DNA from 2 places in the Streptomyces malaysiensis subsp. malaysiensis genome. Region 1 is predicted to be linked to the other one. Evidence: riboswitches for the same ligand, from Rfam matches in the RefSeq annotation. Region 1 holds a riboswitch; the other holds the start of a gene.

Region 1 (7,651 bases):
CGTCGTCGGGCCTGAGTGTGTTGTCCGTGCGTCGGCCTGTCTGCTCTGCCAGGCGCCTTGCTTGGGGTAGTGACTGCGGACAACCATTCGGGGATGAGAACCGAGGTGCTGGCATTCGTTGCCGATGGGCCGCTTCCCGATGTGGGGGCGAGTGGAGAAGAGATCGACAGGCGCGTCGAGCAGCTTGACGCAATCTCCAGACCGGTCACGGCCCAGGAGGCCAGGGCTTTGGCCGAGTGCTTTGGGCCGGACGATTGCCATGGCGTCGCCTGGACGCTGCTGCACCTCATCGAGACGGGCCCGAACCCCGTCCTCACCGTCAAGCCCGCGCCGGACGCCAATGAATGGCAGGACCGTCTCTGGACGCGGGCCTTGAATGCCGGCCTCGTGGAGGAAGGCTGACGGGCCGGCCATCGTTCCTGGTGCCTGCTGCGTAGGGTCGGGGTGAGGAGATCCTTCGGAGTGGGAGGTATCGGGATGGCTGGAGTGCCGGTGGGGGTTGTGGCTGCGGGTGGGTTGGTTGGGGGGTATGGGGTGGCTCGGTGGACCAGGAGGCGGCCCTTGGGTGGGGTTGCTCTCGCGGCTGCGGGGGCGGTGGCCGCTCGGGGGTGGCGGGAGAAGGCCGGGAACGGGACGGCGGCCGCGCTCAGTGCGGCCTATGTGGCCGCCTTCGCCGGGTCCCACCCGCTCGCCAAGAAGATCGGGGCCTGGCCGTCCGTTTTCGCCGTCGCCGGCGGCGTGGCCCTCGCGTCCTGGGCCCTTGCCGATCGGCGGTAGGGGCCGGTCATAGGGCGGATGCCGGCGTAGGCATCGGTCGTAGGGCGGATGCCGGCGTAGGCGTCAACCGGGCGGGGCAGTCGTTTGTGCTTGGTGCCCGCCCGGTGTCCATTGGCCTTTTGGCTGTCGTTCGGCCCGCCCGGCCGGTCGCGGCTCAGTCCGACGCCGACGTCAGCAGGTCCAGTTCCGGCTGGGTGAGCTTGAGGTTCACCGAGGCCAGCAGGGGTGGGAGCTGGTCCACGGTGCGGGCGCTGGCGATGGGGGCCACGACCGTCGGGCGGGCGAGGAGCCAGGCCAGGGCGACCGTGGCGGGCTCTGTGCCGTGGTTGGCGGCGACGTCGTCCAGTGCGGCGAGGACCTTCTGGCCGCGCTCCGTCTCCAGGTGCTTGGCCGCGCCCGTGGAGCGGGGGCTGTCGACCGCCGTGCCCGGGCGGTATTTGCCGGTGAGGAAGCCGGAGGCCAGGGCGTAGTACGGGGCGGTCGCCAGGCCGTGGCGGGTGGCGACATCGGCCAAGTCGCCCTCGAAGGTGTCGCGCGAGACCAGGTTGTAGTGCGGCTGGAGGGCGACGTAGCGGGCCAGGTTCTCCCGGGTGGAGAAGGTCAGCAGCGCCTCCAGGCGGTCCGCGGCCACGTTGGACGCGGCGATCTCGCGGACCTTGCCCTCCCTGACCAGTTCGTCCAGGGTGGTGATGATCTCCTCCACCGGCACCGACGGATCGTCGTAGTGGGTGTAGTAGAGATCGATGTAGTCGGTGCGCAGCCGCTGGAGGGATTCCTCCACGCCCGATTTGATGGCGGACGAGGTCAGGCCGCGCGGCTCCGGGGAGCCACCGCCCACCCTGGTGGCGAGGACGATGTCGGAGCGGTTGCCGCGGGAGGCGAACCAGTTGCCGAGGATGGTCTCGGACTCGCCGCCCTGGTTGCCCGGTACCCAGGCGGAGTAGACATCGGCGGTGTCGATGAAATTGCCGCCGGCCGCCGCGTAGGCGTCGAGGACCCTGAAGGACTCGGCTTCGTTCGCGGTCCAGCCGAAGACGTTCCCACCGAGGGAGAGCGGGAAGACGGACAGGCCGCCGATCTTCCTTGTGATGTCAGCGGTGTCAGTGTTGTCAGCCATACGTTTTTACAACCGCCGGCGTACGTGTGTTGTTCCGGCCCGCCGTTCCCGGGGAGTTCCCGGGGAGTTCCCGGGGAGCGGCGCCGGTGGTCCGTAAAAAACCGGCGGCCCTGGCGTCAAGGGGGGAGAGAGCGCCAGAGCCGCCGGAGTATCAGGGGGTCATCCCGTGCTGGCGCAGCCAGGGCATCGGGTCGATCGGCGAGCCGCCGCCGGGCCGGACCTCGAGGTGGAGGTGCGGGCCGGTCACATTGCCGGTGGCGCCGACGCGGGCGATGACGTCGCCCGTCGACACCTTGCCCGAGGTGACGACCATCGAGGACAGGTGGCAGAACCAGAGCTCGGTGCCGTCGTCGAGGGTCAGCACGATGCGGTAACCGTACGAACCGGCCCAGCCCGCCTGGGTGATGGTGCCGCCGTGCACCGCCTTGACCGGGGTGCCGGTCGGGGCGGCGAAGTCCTGGCCGGTGTGGTCGGCCGACCATATGTCGCCCGCCTGGCCGAAGCTGGCGGTCAGGGTGTACGAGCCGACGGGGAGGGTATACGCGGCGGCGAGTCTGGCCTGGCGCTCGGCCGCGGCCTTCTTCTCGGCCGCCTCCTTCGCCCGCTGCTCGGCGGCCCGCTTCGCCGCGGCGGCGGCCTCGGCCTTGGCCTTCCGCTTCGCGGCCGCCTCCGCGGCCTGGTCGGCGGCCTTGTCCGCGGCGGCCTTGGCGGCGGCCTGCGCCGCGGCGGTGCGGCTGTCCTCGTCCGCCGCGTTCTGCTGGTTCTCGGCCTGCTGGAGGATGCGGGCGCGGAGCGCCTCGCCCGCGTCGGTGGTGCCGCGCTGCTCGTCCTCGTTGGTCAGACCGGCCTGGGAGAGGGGCGCGGCGGCGGTCTGCGAGCCGCCGCTGTCGTCCGACGCCCAGGAGCCGATGCCGGGCAGGTCCTTGGCGGCGGGCAGGCTGGCCTTGACCTGATCGGCGACATGTCCGAGGTCCGGCATGGATATGGGCAGTGCGGGACGGTCCTTGGCGCTGGCCATACCGCCCGCGCCGACCGCCGCGATCACACCGACCCCGAGGACGGCGCCGCTGCGCGCCATGGTCCCGCCGCGCTGCTTGGCCACGCGGTGCCGGCCGCGTACGGGAGCGATGGACTCCTCGGTGGGGTTCCACTCCTCCCAGGTCTCGGAGTCGAATCCGGCACCCGGGCCCTCGGCGGCGCCCTCGTCCGCGTAGAAATCGTCGGGGGCGAAGCGGCCGTCCCCGGAACTCATCCCGCCGCCGGCGTCGAAGCCGGGGCCGTAGGCGGTGGCGGTCCCCAAACCGCCGCCCCGTGTGCGATACGGGGCTTCGTCCAGGACAGACCTGTTGGACGCCACGGAGGCGCACTCCTTTCCTTCCCTCTCGCCTACCGGGTTAGCTGACGGGTTCGGAGCAGGAAGGTCTCCTACGGGTCAGGTTCGACCCGATTCACCCCAAGGTGTTGGTTCCCCGGTTCCCTTGGTGCTGCTGTTGGTGCGGTACTGCCGCTGTGCGTACGGGATTCGGCGACGGCGCACGGTGCCGTCCTTGCGACGGTTGTGACGACCGCGCTGCGTTATCGAACGTTAATAGAGAGCGCGATGTGATTCCAAGCTGTTCCGAGGAATCCGCGCACCTTTGGCATGAACTTAGCGCCCAAGAGCGGACAGATGGGGGCGAGTCGGCGGGCAGTGTGAGGGGGTGCATAACCGCAGGCCGGGCGATCGTGCATCAATTGTTATGCGGAGGGGTCTCAGTCGGTTACGGACGGTGTATGGCCCAGGTCGGCTACGGGCGGGGGGCGGGGGCGTTGTCCCTCGTACGGTCGCCGTCGTGCCCGTTCCTGCTGCCGTTGTCGCGCTCGTTGTCGCGCCGGTTGCCACGTCCGTTCTCGCGTCGGTCGCCACGTCTGTTCTCGCGCCCGTTCTCACGCCTGTTCCCGTACCCGTTCCCGTACCCGTTCCCGCATCCGTTCTCGTGTCCGTTCCCGCGGGCCCGGGTTCGGCGGACCGCCAGCAGCGCCATGTCGTCCGGTGTCCCGCCGCCCGTATGGTGCTCGACATCGGCCACCAACGCGTCCAGCAGCTCCTGCGGACCGGAGAAGCGGCGGCCGCGCAGCCGCTTCTCCGGGTCGTAGAAAACGCCGCCGCGGTCCCGGGCCTCCGTCACCCCGTCCGTGAACAGCAGCAGCGTCTCCCCCTCCTCGAACCCCAGCTCCATCACCCGGTCCGGCCAGCCGCCCAACTCCCCCATCCCCACCGGCAGCGCCGACACCTCCGGCTCCAGGGCGCGCACCGCGCCGTCCTCCTCCAGGAGCAGCGGTGGCGGATGACCGCGGTTGATCAGCCGCAGGGTGGAGTCGCCACGCGGAATCTCGGCCACCACTGCCGTCGTGAACCCCTCGAACACCTCCAGGTCGGCCCGCCGGGCGCCCTCGCGCTGTAGCGCCCGCTCCAGCCGGCCCACGAGCGCCTCCAGGGTCGTCTCCTGCTCCGCCGCCTCCCGGAAGCAGCCGAGGAGGATCGCGACGACCTCCACGGCTTGCAGTCCCTTGCCTCGTACGTCCCCGACGGTCAGCCGTACACCGTGCGGGGTGTCCTGGACCGCGTACAGATCACCGCCGATCGCCGCGTACTTCTCCGCCGGTACGTAACGCGCGGCGATCTCCAGCCCGGCGAGACGGGCGGGTGGCGCGGGCAGAACGGCGCGCTGGGCCGCCTCCGCGACACCGCGCGCCGAGGCGAGCCGGTGGTAGCTGCGGCGTACGACACGGTTGATCACCAACGCCAGCACGGTCACGGTCGCGACCGTGCCGATCTCGGTGGCCGCCTGGGTCGGGTCCCCCGCACCGTGCAACTCCGCCAGCAGACAGGTGGCGAACATGCCGACGACGGCCGTGACGATGGTCTGGCGCAACGGTAAGAGCGCCGCGGCGACCAAGGGGGCGGCGGCGAAGAAGGGCGAGGCGGTGTAACCGGGCGGCGCGGCCAGGTCGAAGCCGATGCCACAGAGGATGAGGAGTGACGGGGCCCACCGGGCCAACCGGCGACCCGGCGGCCCCTTGCCGCCCTCATCGGCCATCGGAGACCGCACCGCGGTGGGCCCGGTGGACGCGTCGTCAGCGGCACCGGACGCGGTGGCGGTGTCGATGAGCGTACGAAGGCGGGTCGGGCGGCGGGCGCGCGGGCGGCTCAGTCGGGGCCAGGCCGTACGCCATTGCGTACGCGACTCCGTACGGGCGCCCGTACGAGCCCTGCTCCCACGCACCCGCACCGGCTTCTCTCGCTTCCCTGGTCCGCGTCCCGCCGCCGTCGCTGTCGCCACTGCCGCTGCCGCCACTGCCGTCGCCGCTGCCACTGCCATCGCTACTGCCGCTGCCGTCACTGCCGCCGCTGCCGTCACCGTCGTCACCAGGCTTCCGGCTGACGGGCCGCCAGGCGAGTCGGTGTCGGCCAAGCGGGTGTGCTGCGGACAGGCGCTGTGGACAGGCGCTGCGGACGGGCGGCGTGAACGGTCCCGGCGATGCTGGGGATGGGATGGGGATACGTGCTGCCGTAACGGAGGCGTTCCTGGGCCTCGCGCCTTGATGGCCCCCTTACGGGCGCGGCGAACGCGCTAAGGGTGCGTCAGAGGTCGACGCCGAGCGCGCGGGCGCGGCGGTCCGCCGCCAGCTCCGCCGAGACCTCGTCGAGGTACACCTCGCACACCAGCCGTCCGTCCCGGGTGAGGTTGTGCTCCAGCTCCCACAGCACGATCTCGTCCCCTCCGGCGAGCAGGAAGGCGTGCTCGTAGAAGCGGCACCAGGTGGCGTCGGGACCGCCGGAGCGGCGACGGGGCTTGGGCGCGAGGGCGATGTCATGGGCGAACGCGGTCGCCAGCAGCCGCTCGGTCTCCTCGCCTGGGCGGTCGGAGTTCTCCGCGCGGCGCAGGACGCGGCGGGCATGGTCGGCCGAATTGTCGGCCACATAGGCACGGGAGGTCTCCACGGGCTCGGCCGTGTGCAGCAGCTGGTCCGGGAGCCAGAGCGGTAACCCGTCGAGCTCCTCCCAGCGGGCGCCGCCGAGGCGCTCATGGACGCGGCGCTCGGCCAGCATCAGGGCGTCCTCGTCCGCGTAGAGCTCGTACAGCGGGCGATTGCCCTCGCCCGTGTTGTGTTCCAGTTCCCACAGCAGCAGGCTGCTGCCGTCGGGGAGCAGGAAGACATGCCGATAGGTGCTGTACCCCAGCTGGCCGCACCGCTCGTTGCACTGTCGGCAGGACCGCAACTCGGACTGGTGCATCAGGGCGCTCCGCGCCTGGGCCAGCACCGACTCGCTGATATCGAAGCCGTTCTGAGCACGGGCCAGCAGCCCGTCCATCAGCTCGGACGGCGTCGCGTCCCCTCGTGAGTGCCCCATGTCTCTCCTCCCGCCTCCCGGCTTTGATTCGCCGCGCCCCCCGGGCGACCACTTCGCGTACTTAGCGTAGCGGCGCGAACACGCGCCGCGCTGGCGGTTCGGCAAAGCTGTCGGTGTGACTGTGCCTCACTCACTCCTGCGTCGTAGAGCCTGGATGTATCACTCGTCCGACCGGTCGAACAAGTCCGATGGTTGAAAGCGAGACGACCGTCACCACCCCGCCACCGTGCGGGCGCCGTACGGCCGTCGGGCGCCCGCGGGCCCGCTCCCGTACCTCCGCGCCGTCGCCACCCCACCTCGACCCCACGCCCGCCCCGCTTCCGCCCCGCCTCCGCCCCGCCTCCGCACCTCCGCACCGCGTCCCGAGCCGCATCCCCGTCGCATCCCGCGCTGCCTCGCCGCCGCATCCCGCCTCCCCGACGCCCACTTCCCCGCATTCCGTAAAAGGGATTCCGGTGTCTGCTGGGCCAAATGGTCCTTGCATTGGTCCCCCTTAGCGGGATTCTCGGAGAACACGCACCGGAAGAGCCGCACTATGCCGGACGGGTGAAGCTGACTGGCGGCCCGAAGCCTTAACTGATGAGCTTCGTTGTGTCATGCGTCCGTGAATTCGCGGAGCAACCCAGACGGAGGAATTAAGTGAACATCGGCAAGAAGGCGATTCTCCTGACCGCGGCCGCCGGCGCTCTGGTCATCGGTGGCGCGGGCGGTGCCCTGGCCAACAACAACGATGACTTCATCGTGCAGCTGAACAAGTGTGACACGTCCACCGGTGCCACCACCAACACCGCCGGCGCCGCCCCCACCGGCGACATCAACATCGGTTCGGAATGTGTCAACTTCACCAACAGCAGCGGCTCGGTCGTCCAGGCCAACGACTGCGACACGGCCACCGGCGTCACGCTCATCACCGGCGGCGCCGCCCCGACCGGCGACACCACCATCGGCTCCAAGTGCGCGAACATCGCCGTTGACGACGAAGACGTCAACCGTCACTGAGTCGCTGACCCTTTCATGGTGTTCCCGCCCGCGGTAACACCATGAGGCATCCCCCCGTTGGGAATCGCGGCCCTGGAAGCCTCCCTTCCAGGGCCGCTGCCATGAAAAAGGCTTTCGGTGATGGCGATGAGCGCGCCGCGCCGAAAGCCCGATTGGAGGCTCTATATGCACATGCGCAAAAGATCGGCGCTTCTTGTGGCGGCCGTGGGTGCGCTGCTCATCGGCGGTGCGGGCGGAGCCGACGCCAGCGGTCCCGGTCCCGGCCGCTCGACCGGCGCCGGCGGCGGGAAGCAGAGCAATCACTGCACGACCAGTTCCGTCATCGGCGAAGTCACCGTGGCGGCCGGCCCGACCGAGATCAG
Region 2 (7,651 bases), on a different contig from region 1:
ATCGTATCACCGGTAACCCCGGTCTCCGCGCATGTGCCCCGGTCCCATTCGTTCATCTGACGTTGGCTCATGCGCACCGCCAGTTCACTGCGTTGACCGACGTCAGGGCGGGTCTCGGGGGTTCGTACCAGGGCGGCGCGGGCATCCGCCGAACGGGGGCCTCAGCCATCAGATATCCGGGCATTCGACCCGCGCTGTGTGTGGATCGTGAAGGGTGTGTGGAGATGAATGGTGAATTCCGCTAGCCATTCATCCCGCTCATGACTCCCTTATTCTCTTTGTTCCGCTTTGTTTGGCTTTGTTTCTCTTATTCCGTTATTTCGCTTGTCTCCCGGTACTTCCGGCAGGCCGGGCGGGGCGGGCCCTCGCCGGTATCGTCGGGGGGTGTCGGAACAGCCCTGTGACAACTCCGCTCCCACCCTCTTCACCTGGGAGTTCGCCACCGATCCCTACCCTGCGTACGCCTGGCTACGCGACCACGCCCCCGTGCACCGCACCACGCTGCCCAGCGGTGTCGACGCCTGGCTGGTGACCCGTTACGCGGATGCAAAGAAGGCGCTGGCCGATCCCCGGCTCTCGAAGAACCCCCAGCGGCACAGCGCGGCGGCCCACGCCAAGGGCAAGGTGGGCATCCCCGGGGAGCGCAGCGCCGAGCTGATGACGCATCTGCTCAATATCGACCCGCCGGACCACACCCGGCTGCGGCGGCTGGTGTCGAAGGCGTTCACCCCGGGCCGGGTGGCCGAGTTCGCCCCCCGGGTGCGGACCCTCACCGATCAGCTCATCGACGCCTTCGAGGAGAGGGGAGAGGCGGACCTCATCCATGAGTTCGCCTTTCCCCTCCCTATCTATGCCATCTGCGATCTGCTCGGGGTGCCGCGGGAGGACCAGGACGATCTGCGGGACTGGGCGGGCATGATGATCCGCCACGGCTCCGGACCCCGGGGCGGAGTGGCCCGAGCGGTGAAGCGGATCCGCGGGTACCTCGCCGAGCTGATCCACCGCAAGCGCGGCGATCTCGGCGAGGACTTGATCTCGGGGCTGATCCGGGCCAGCGACCACGGTGAGCACCTCACCGAGAACGAGGCCGCCGCGATGTGCTTCGTGCTTCTTTTCGCCGGCTTCGAAACGACCATCAACTTGATCGGCAACGGCGTCTACGCACTGCTGCGCAATCCGGAGCAGCGCGCCCAGATGCAGCGGGCGGTGGAAGAAGGGGACGAGCGGCTGCTGGCCGCCGGGGTCGAGGAGCTGCTGCGCTACGACGGACCCGTGGAGATCGCCACCTGGCGGTTCGCCACCGAGCCGCTCACCCTCGCGGGGCAGCGCATCGCCGAGGGCGAGCCGGTGCTGGTGGTGCTCGCCGCCGCCGACCGGGACCCCGAGCGGTTCGCGGCGCCCGATGTCCTCGACCTCGCCCGCCGGGACAATCAGCACCTCGGCTACGGCCACGGCATCCATTACTGTCTGGGCGCCCCGCTGGCCCGGCTGGAGGCCCGGACCGCGATCGGCACCCTGCTGCGGCGGCTGCCCGGACTACGGCTCGCGGCCGATCCGGAGGATCTGCGATGGCGCGGCGGGCTCATCATGCGCGGGCTGCGCACGCTTCCGGTGACCTGGAATTCCACCGGCGGCTGAAGGCCCAAGCCCCGTACGGCGCGACATAGGTGACGAAACATCAGCCGTGTGACCTCGGCGTGACCTGGGATACATCCGCTTGTGATGATCGAGGGCCCTCGCTATGTTCACCGGCAAACCCAGTCGCCATAGCGCCTAGGAGAGGTCAATCGCATGCGTTCCGGTAATGGTCGACACCGTCGCCCTCGTCAGGTCCCGGCCATCATCGTCGCGGCGGGGGTCACGGGGGCGGGCCTCGCCATCCCCCTCTTCGGGGCGGCCGGCGCACAGGCCGCCCCGGCCGCCACCTGGGACCAGGTCGCCGAGTGCGAGAGCGGCGGGATGTGGAGTGCCAACGAGGGCAACGGCTTCTACGGCGGGCTTCAGCTGACCCTCGACATGTGGAAGCAGTATGGCGGCGCGGAGTACGCCCCGCGCCCCGACCTGGCCAGCCGCTCCCAGCAGATATCCGTCGCCGAGGCGATCCTCGGCGACCGTGGCCCCGACGCCTGGCCGAGCTGTGCGCTGGGCGCCGGGCTCGCCGATGACGCCGGCGCCCCCGATGGGGACCCCGGCGGTGCGGCCACCGCGGACCCGGGCACGGGCCGCGGCGGGGACGAGCCGGGGGACCGAGGGCAGGACGGCTCCTCCTCCCCGTCGCGGGACGGTTCGGAGACATCCGGCAATACCGATAAGACGGATGAGCCGGGCTCGGCCGAGGGGTCCGAGGCGCCCGACGCCTCCCAGTCCCCCGACGGGCGGGACGGCTCGGAGTCGGACCGCCGGGCCTCGGACGGTCCGGAGTCGGGCGGTCCGGAGTCGGGTGGCTCCGACCGCTCGAAGGAGCCCTCGACGACTCCCTCCGCCGACCCCACGTCCTCCGGCCGCCACCGCGGCGCCCCGGACGCGGGGGAGCGGGCCGACGACGGCGGTTCGTCGGACGCCCGGCCCTCCGGGCGCCATGCCTCGCGCGAGGCTGCGGACCGCGAGCAGAGCCCCACGGGTGACGATTACACCGTTCGCCCCGGTGACAACCTGTCAGGGATCGCCGAGCACCGGAATGTGGCCCGGGGTTGGGAAGGGATCTACGAAAACAACGAGGACCTCATCGGGGTCGACCCCGACCTGATCATCCCTGGTCAGCGACTTGACCTCACCATCAGGGAGCAGTGATTCGGGGGGAATTGCCCGATCTGGTTCCGGTGAGACATACATCTCGTCACAATATCCGGGCCGTACCCCGTGTCCGATCTCTCCTCGCCCGGCCTACCTGCGTCGATGTGGACCGGGTGAGATCAATTACATACCCATTCGCTCCGCTTGGGGTGTTTGAACGTTCTCGGAAGGTGTGTTTACCGTTTTTCCGCTCGCCACCGCGGGCACCGCCGATCGTCACGCCGAATCCTGCCGGCGGTCGGGGGAAACCGACGCGTCAGCGCCGAAGGCAGGAGCGGGGGACCCAAGGTAGGTGCCGAGTGGCCTGTGGACACGGGCTTGTCGGCTAGGGGTGAAGCCGGGCGCGACCATCGCGACCGGCCGGGCAACTCACGTCCGAACCCGACAGCTCACCTCGTAGGCGTCGGTGAGGAAACGAACCAAACATGCTCAAGTCCAACGGGAAGCACCGCCGTCCCTCCAAGGCCACCCGTATCGCCGCACTCACCGGTCTCGCCGGTGCCGCCGTGGCGGCGCCGCTGATCGGGGCGACCTCCGCTTCCGCCGCCACCACCTCCCAGTGGGACCAGGTCGCGCAGTGCGAGTCCGGCGGCAACTGGTCCATCAACACCGGCAACGGCTACTACGGCGGCCTTCAGTTCTCGAGCTCCACCTGGGCCGCCTACGGCGGCACGGCCTACGCCTCCACCGCGGACAAGGCGAGCAAGGCCCAGCAGATCCAGATCGCCGAGAAGGTCCTCGGCAGCCAGGGCAAGGGCGCCTGGCCGGTCTGCGGCACGGGCCTGACCTCCGGCGGCAGCCCGTCCGCGCCGTCCGCGCCGTCCGGTTCGCAGGACCAGTCCTCGGCCTCCACCAAGTCGGCCCCGGCCGCCAAGCCGGCCCAGCCGAAGGCGGAGCCCCGTACCGCGCCCGAGCACGCCGCGCGCCAGGAGGCCCGTGGCCCGATCAAGAAGGGTGACGGCGAGTACAAGGTCAAGTCCGGCGACACCCTCGGCAAGATCGCCAAGGCGCACGATGTCAAGGGCGGCTGGAAGAAGCTCTTCAAGCTGAACAAGGACATCATCGAGAAGGCCGACCTCATCTTCCCGGGCCAGCAGCTGCACCTCCGCTGAGCCACGGCCACGGATACGGCTACTGCCTGAACGAGCCCCGGTCGAACGTGCCGCCCCGACGGCACGTTCCGCCGGGGCTCACGCATTCCCCGGAAATCCGGATATGTAATCCGGAATCTCGCTTTTTGTGTCACGCCCCCGTCTCGTGGGGCGGGCGAACGCGGGGCGCAGCCCTCCCGGCCCGTTAGGCTCGTGCTGCTACCGCAGACCCATACGAAGGAGAACCTCGTGCCGTCCATCGACGTCGTCGTAGCTCGCGAGATCCTCGACTCGCGAGGCAACCCCACGGTCGAGGTCGAGGTCGGCCTCGACGACGGCAGCACGGGCCGTGCCGCCGTTCCGTCCGGCGCCTCCACCGGCGCCTTCGAGGCCCTCGAGCTCCGTGACGGCGACAAGAACCGCTACAACGGCAAGGGCGTGGAGAAGGCCGTCCTCGCCGTGATCGAGCAGATCGGTCCCGAGCTGGTCGGCTATGACGCCACCGAGCAGCGGCTGATCGACCAGGCGATGTTCGACCTGGACGCCACCCCGGACAAGTCCTCGCTCGGCGCCAACGCGATCCTCGGTGTCTCCCTCGCCGTAGCGCACGCCGCCTCCGAGGCGTCCGACCTCCCCCTCTTCCGTTACCTCGGCGGCCCGAACGCCCATCTGCTGCCGGTCCCGATGATGAACATCCTCAACGGCGGGTCGCACGCGGACTCCAATGTGGACATCCAGGAGTTCATGATCGCCCCGGTCGGCGCGGAGTCCTTCTCCGAGGCCCTGCGCTGGGGCACCGAGGTCTACCACACCCTGAAGTCCGTGCTGAAGGAGCGCGGTCTGTCCACCGGCCTCGGCGACGAGGGCGGCTTCGCGCCGAACCTCGGCTCCAACCGCGAGGCCCTGGACCTGATCCTCGAGGCGGTCAAGAAGGCCGGCTACCAGCCGGGCCAGGACATCGCGCTCGCGCTGGACGTCGCCGCCTCCGAGTTCTACAAGGACGGCACCTACCAGTTCGAGGGGCAGTCCCGCACCGCCGCCGAGATGACCTCGTACTACGCCGAGCTGGTCGACGCGTACCCGCTGGTCTCCATCGAGGACCCGCTGAACGAGGAGGACTGGGAGGGCTGGAAGACCATCACCGAGCAGCTCGGCGACAAGGTCCAGCTGGTCGGCGACGACCTCTTCGTCACCAACCCCGAGCGGCTGTCCCGCGGTATCGACAGCGACACCGCCAACGCCCTGCTGGTCAAGGTCAACCAGATCGGCTCGCTGACCGAGACCCTGGACGCCGTCGAGCTGGCCCAGCGCAGCGGCTACAAGTGCATGATGTCGCACCGCTCCGGTGAGACCGAGGACGTCACCATCGCCGACCTGGCCGTCGCCACCAACTGCGGCCAGATCAAGACCGGCGCCCCGGCCCGCTCCGAGCGGGTGGCCAAGTACAACCAGCTGCTGCGCATCGAGGAGATCCTCGACGACGCCGCGGTGTACGCGGGCCGTTCCGCCTTCCCGCGCTTCAAGGGCTGAGCGGACACGTCTGACACCCGTCCCCGGCCGCGGTCCCGTACCGTGGCCGGGGACGGCGTTACTCGAAGCGAAGTCATCACCGGGGAGGCGACGTGCCGGCGGATCGCGAACGGTTCTCCACCGCGACCAGGCTCAAGGCGCTCGGCGAGCACGCCGCCGCCCGGGTCTACCGCGTGCGGACCAAGCGCCGCCGGGGCCGGCTGACCGGCCGGGCGGCCCTGCTCGCGCTGGTCGTCTGCTCCCTCGTCGTGGCGCTCGCCTATCCGATGCGGCAGTACATCTCCCAGCGCTCCGACATCGCCGAGCAGCGGCGCGAGGCCCAGCGGGCCCGTGAGGACGTCAAGCAGCTGCGGGAGCAGAAGGCCCGGCTGCGCGACCCCGCCTACACCGAGCGGCAGGCCCGGGAGCGGCTGCACTTCCTGATGCCGGGGGAGACCGGCTACAGCGTGGTGGACGGCAGCGGCTCCGCCGAGCGCTCCACCGACCAGGGCGCGGCCGGCCGCCCCTGGTACACCAACCTCTGGGACGCCGTGGACACGGCGGACGCGGCGGGGGCGGCCGGCGCGGCCCGCTGAGGCGCCGCGCCCCGGCCACCACCGGCGCACCCGGTGACGAATCGAAACGAAGAAGAAGAACTTCCCACTCATGGATACGCCCCCGCCCCAGACGGAGCCCACCGCGCCCACCGACGCGGACATCCACGCCGTACGGGAGCAGCTGAACCGCGTGCCCCGGGGTCTGCGTGCGATCGCGCACCGCTGCCCCTGCGGCAATCCGGACGTCGTGGAGACCGCGCCGCGGCTCGAGGACGGTACGCCCTTCCCCACCCTCTACTACCTGACCTGTCCGCGCGCCGCGTCCGCGATCGGCACGCTGGAGGCCGGGGGTGTGATGAAGGAGATGACGGCCCGGCTGGCCACCGATCCCGAACTCGCCGCCGCCTACCGCGCCGCCCACGAGGACTACATCGCGCGCCGCGACGCCGTCGAGGTGCTCCAGGGCTTCCCCAGCGCGGGCGGGATGCCGGACCGGGTGAAGTGCCTGCACGTCCTGGTCGCCCATGCGCTCGCGGCCGGTCCCGGGGTCAATCCGCTCGGGGACGAGGCGCTCGCGATGCTGCCGGAGTGGTGGCGGAAGGGACCGTGTGTCGGCCCCCGCGGGGCCGAGGACACGAGCCGGGAGGAGAGCGCATGACCCGCGTCGCCGCCGTGGACTGCGGCACCAACTCGATCCGGCTGCTGGTGGCCGACGCCGATCCGGCCACCGGGGAGCTGATCGAGCTCGACCGCCGGATGAAGATCGTCCGGCTGGGCCAGGGCGTGGACCGCACGGGCCGGCTGGCCCCCGAGGCGCTGGAGCGCACCTTCGCCGCCTGCCGCGAGTACGCCGAGGTCATCCGGGAGCTGGGCGCCGAGCGCGTCCGTTTCGTGGCCACCTCCGCGTCCCGCGATGCCGAGAACCGCGAGGAGTTCGTGCGCGGGGTCATGGAGATCCTGGGCGTCGAACCGGAGGTGATCAGCGGGGACCAGGAGGCGGAGTTCTCCTTCACCGGGGCCACCAAGGAGCTCATGGGCCGGTCCCATGTGCCCGGGCCGTATCTGGTGGTGGACATCGGCGGTGGTTCGACGGAGTTCGTCGAGGGCGGCGAGGGGGTGCGGGCGGCCCGCAGCGTGGACATCGGCTGCGTCCGGCTGACCGAGCGCCATCTGGCGGTGGACGGCCGGATCACCGATCCCCCGACGGAGGATCAGATCGCGGCCATAAAGTGCGATGTCGACACGGCGCTGGACCTCGCCGAGCGGACCGTGCCGCTCACCCGCGCCTGCCGTCCCGCGGACGGCCACGCCCTGGTCGGGCTGGCCGGTTCGGTCACCACGGTGGCCGGGATCGCGCTGGGCCTGGCGGAGTACGAGTCCTCCGCGATCCACCACTCCCGGATCACGCTCGACCAGGTCCGCGAGATCACCGGCAAGCTGCTCGGCTCCACCCACGACGAGCGGGCGAGGATCCCGGTGATGCATCCGGGACGGGTCGACGTGATCGGCGCGGGGGCGCTCATCCTGCTTTCGATCATGGAAAGGACCGGTGCCGAGGAGGTCGTGGTGAGCGAACATGACATCCTCGACGGGATCGCCTGGAGCATCGCCTGAGCGGGCGGAATAACGTATGAGCGGCCGCGGAACCCCCTTCGGGGGCCCTCCGCGAGCCCCCTCCGGGAAAGTTCGTGAAACTCTTCA

Evidence for each region. A riboswitch is a leader RNA that binds a small molecule or an ion and turns the genes downstream of it on or off. The one in region 1 is predicted to bind cyclic di-AMP.
Region 2: linked by a shared signal. The riboswitch ahead of AB0E24_RS38255 (transglycosylase family protein) and the one ahead of AB0E24_RS14215 (M23 family metallopeptidase) in region 1 are both predicted to bind cyclic di-AMP.

What each region holds. Positions count from the first base shown of each region.
Region 1 covers NZ_JBEZNG010000005.1:505,120-512,770, reverse strand. The annotation lists gene AB0E24_RS14230 (hypothetical protein) at 94-402, shown strand; gene AB0E24_RS14225 (hypothetical protein) at 478-777, shown strand; gene AB0E24_RS14220 (aldo/keto reductase) at 932-1,894, opposite strand; gene AB0E24_RS14215 (M23 family metallopeptidase) at 2,046-3,251, opposite strand; cyclic di-AMP (ydaO/yuaA leader) riboswitch at 3,263-3,400, opposite strand; gene AB0E24_RS14210 (PP2C family protein-serine/threonine phosphatase) at 3,682-5,160, opposite strand; gene AB0E24_RS14205 (DUF6227 family protein) at 5,520-6,290, opposite strand; gene AB0E24_RS14200 (hypothetical protein) at 6,930-7,289, shown strand; gene AB0E24_RS14195 (hypothetical protein) at 7,461-7,651, shown strand, end outside.
Region 2 covers NZ_JBEZNG010000029.1:77,835-85,485, reverse strand. The annotation lists gene AB0E24_RS38265 (cytochrome P450 family protein) at 385-1,638, shown strand; gene AB0E24_RS38260 (transglycosylase family protein) at 1,792-2,790, shown strand; cyclic di-AMP (ydaO/yuaA leader) riboswitch at 3,044-3,211, shown strand; gene AB0E24_RS38255 (transglycosylase family protein) at 3,219-3,905, shown strand; gene eno (phosphopyruvate hydratase) at 4,134-5,414, shown strand; gene AB0E24_RS38245 (FtsB family cell division protein) at 5,507-5,989, shown strand; gene AB0E24_RS38240 (DUF501 domain-containing protein) at 6,060-6,608, shown strand; gene AB0E24_RS38235 (Ppx/GppA phosphatase family protein) at 6,605-7,564, shown strand.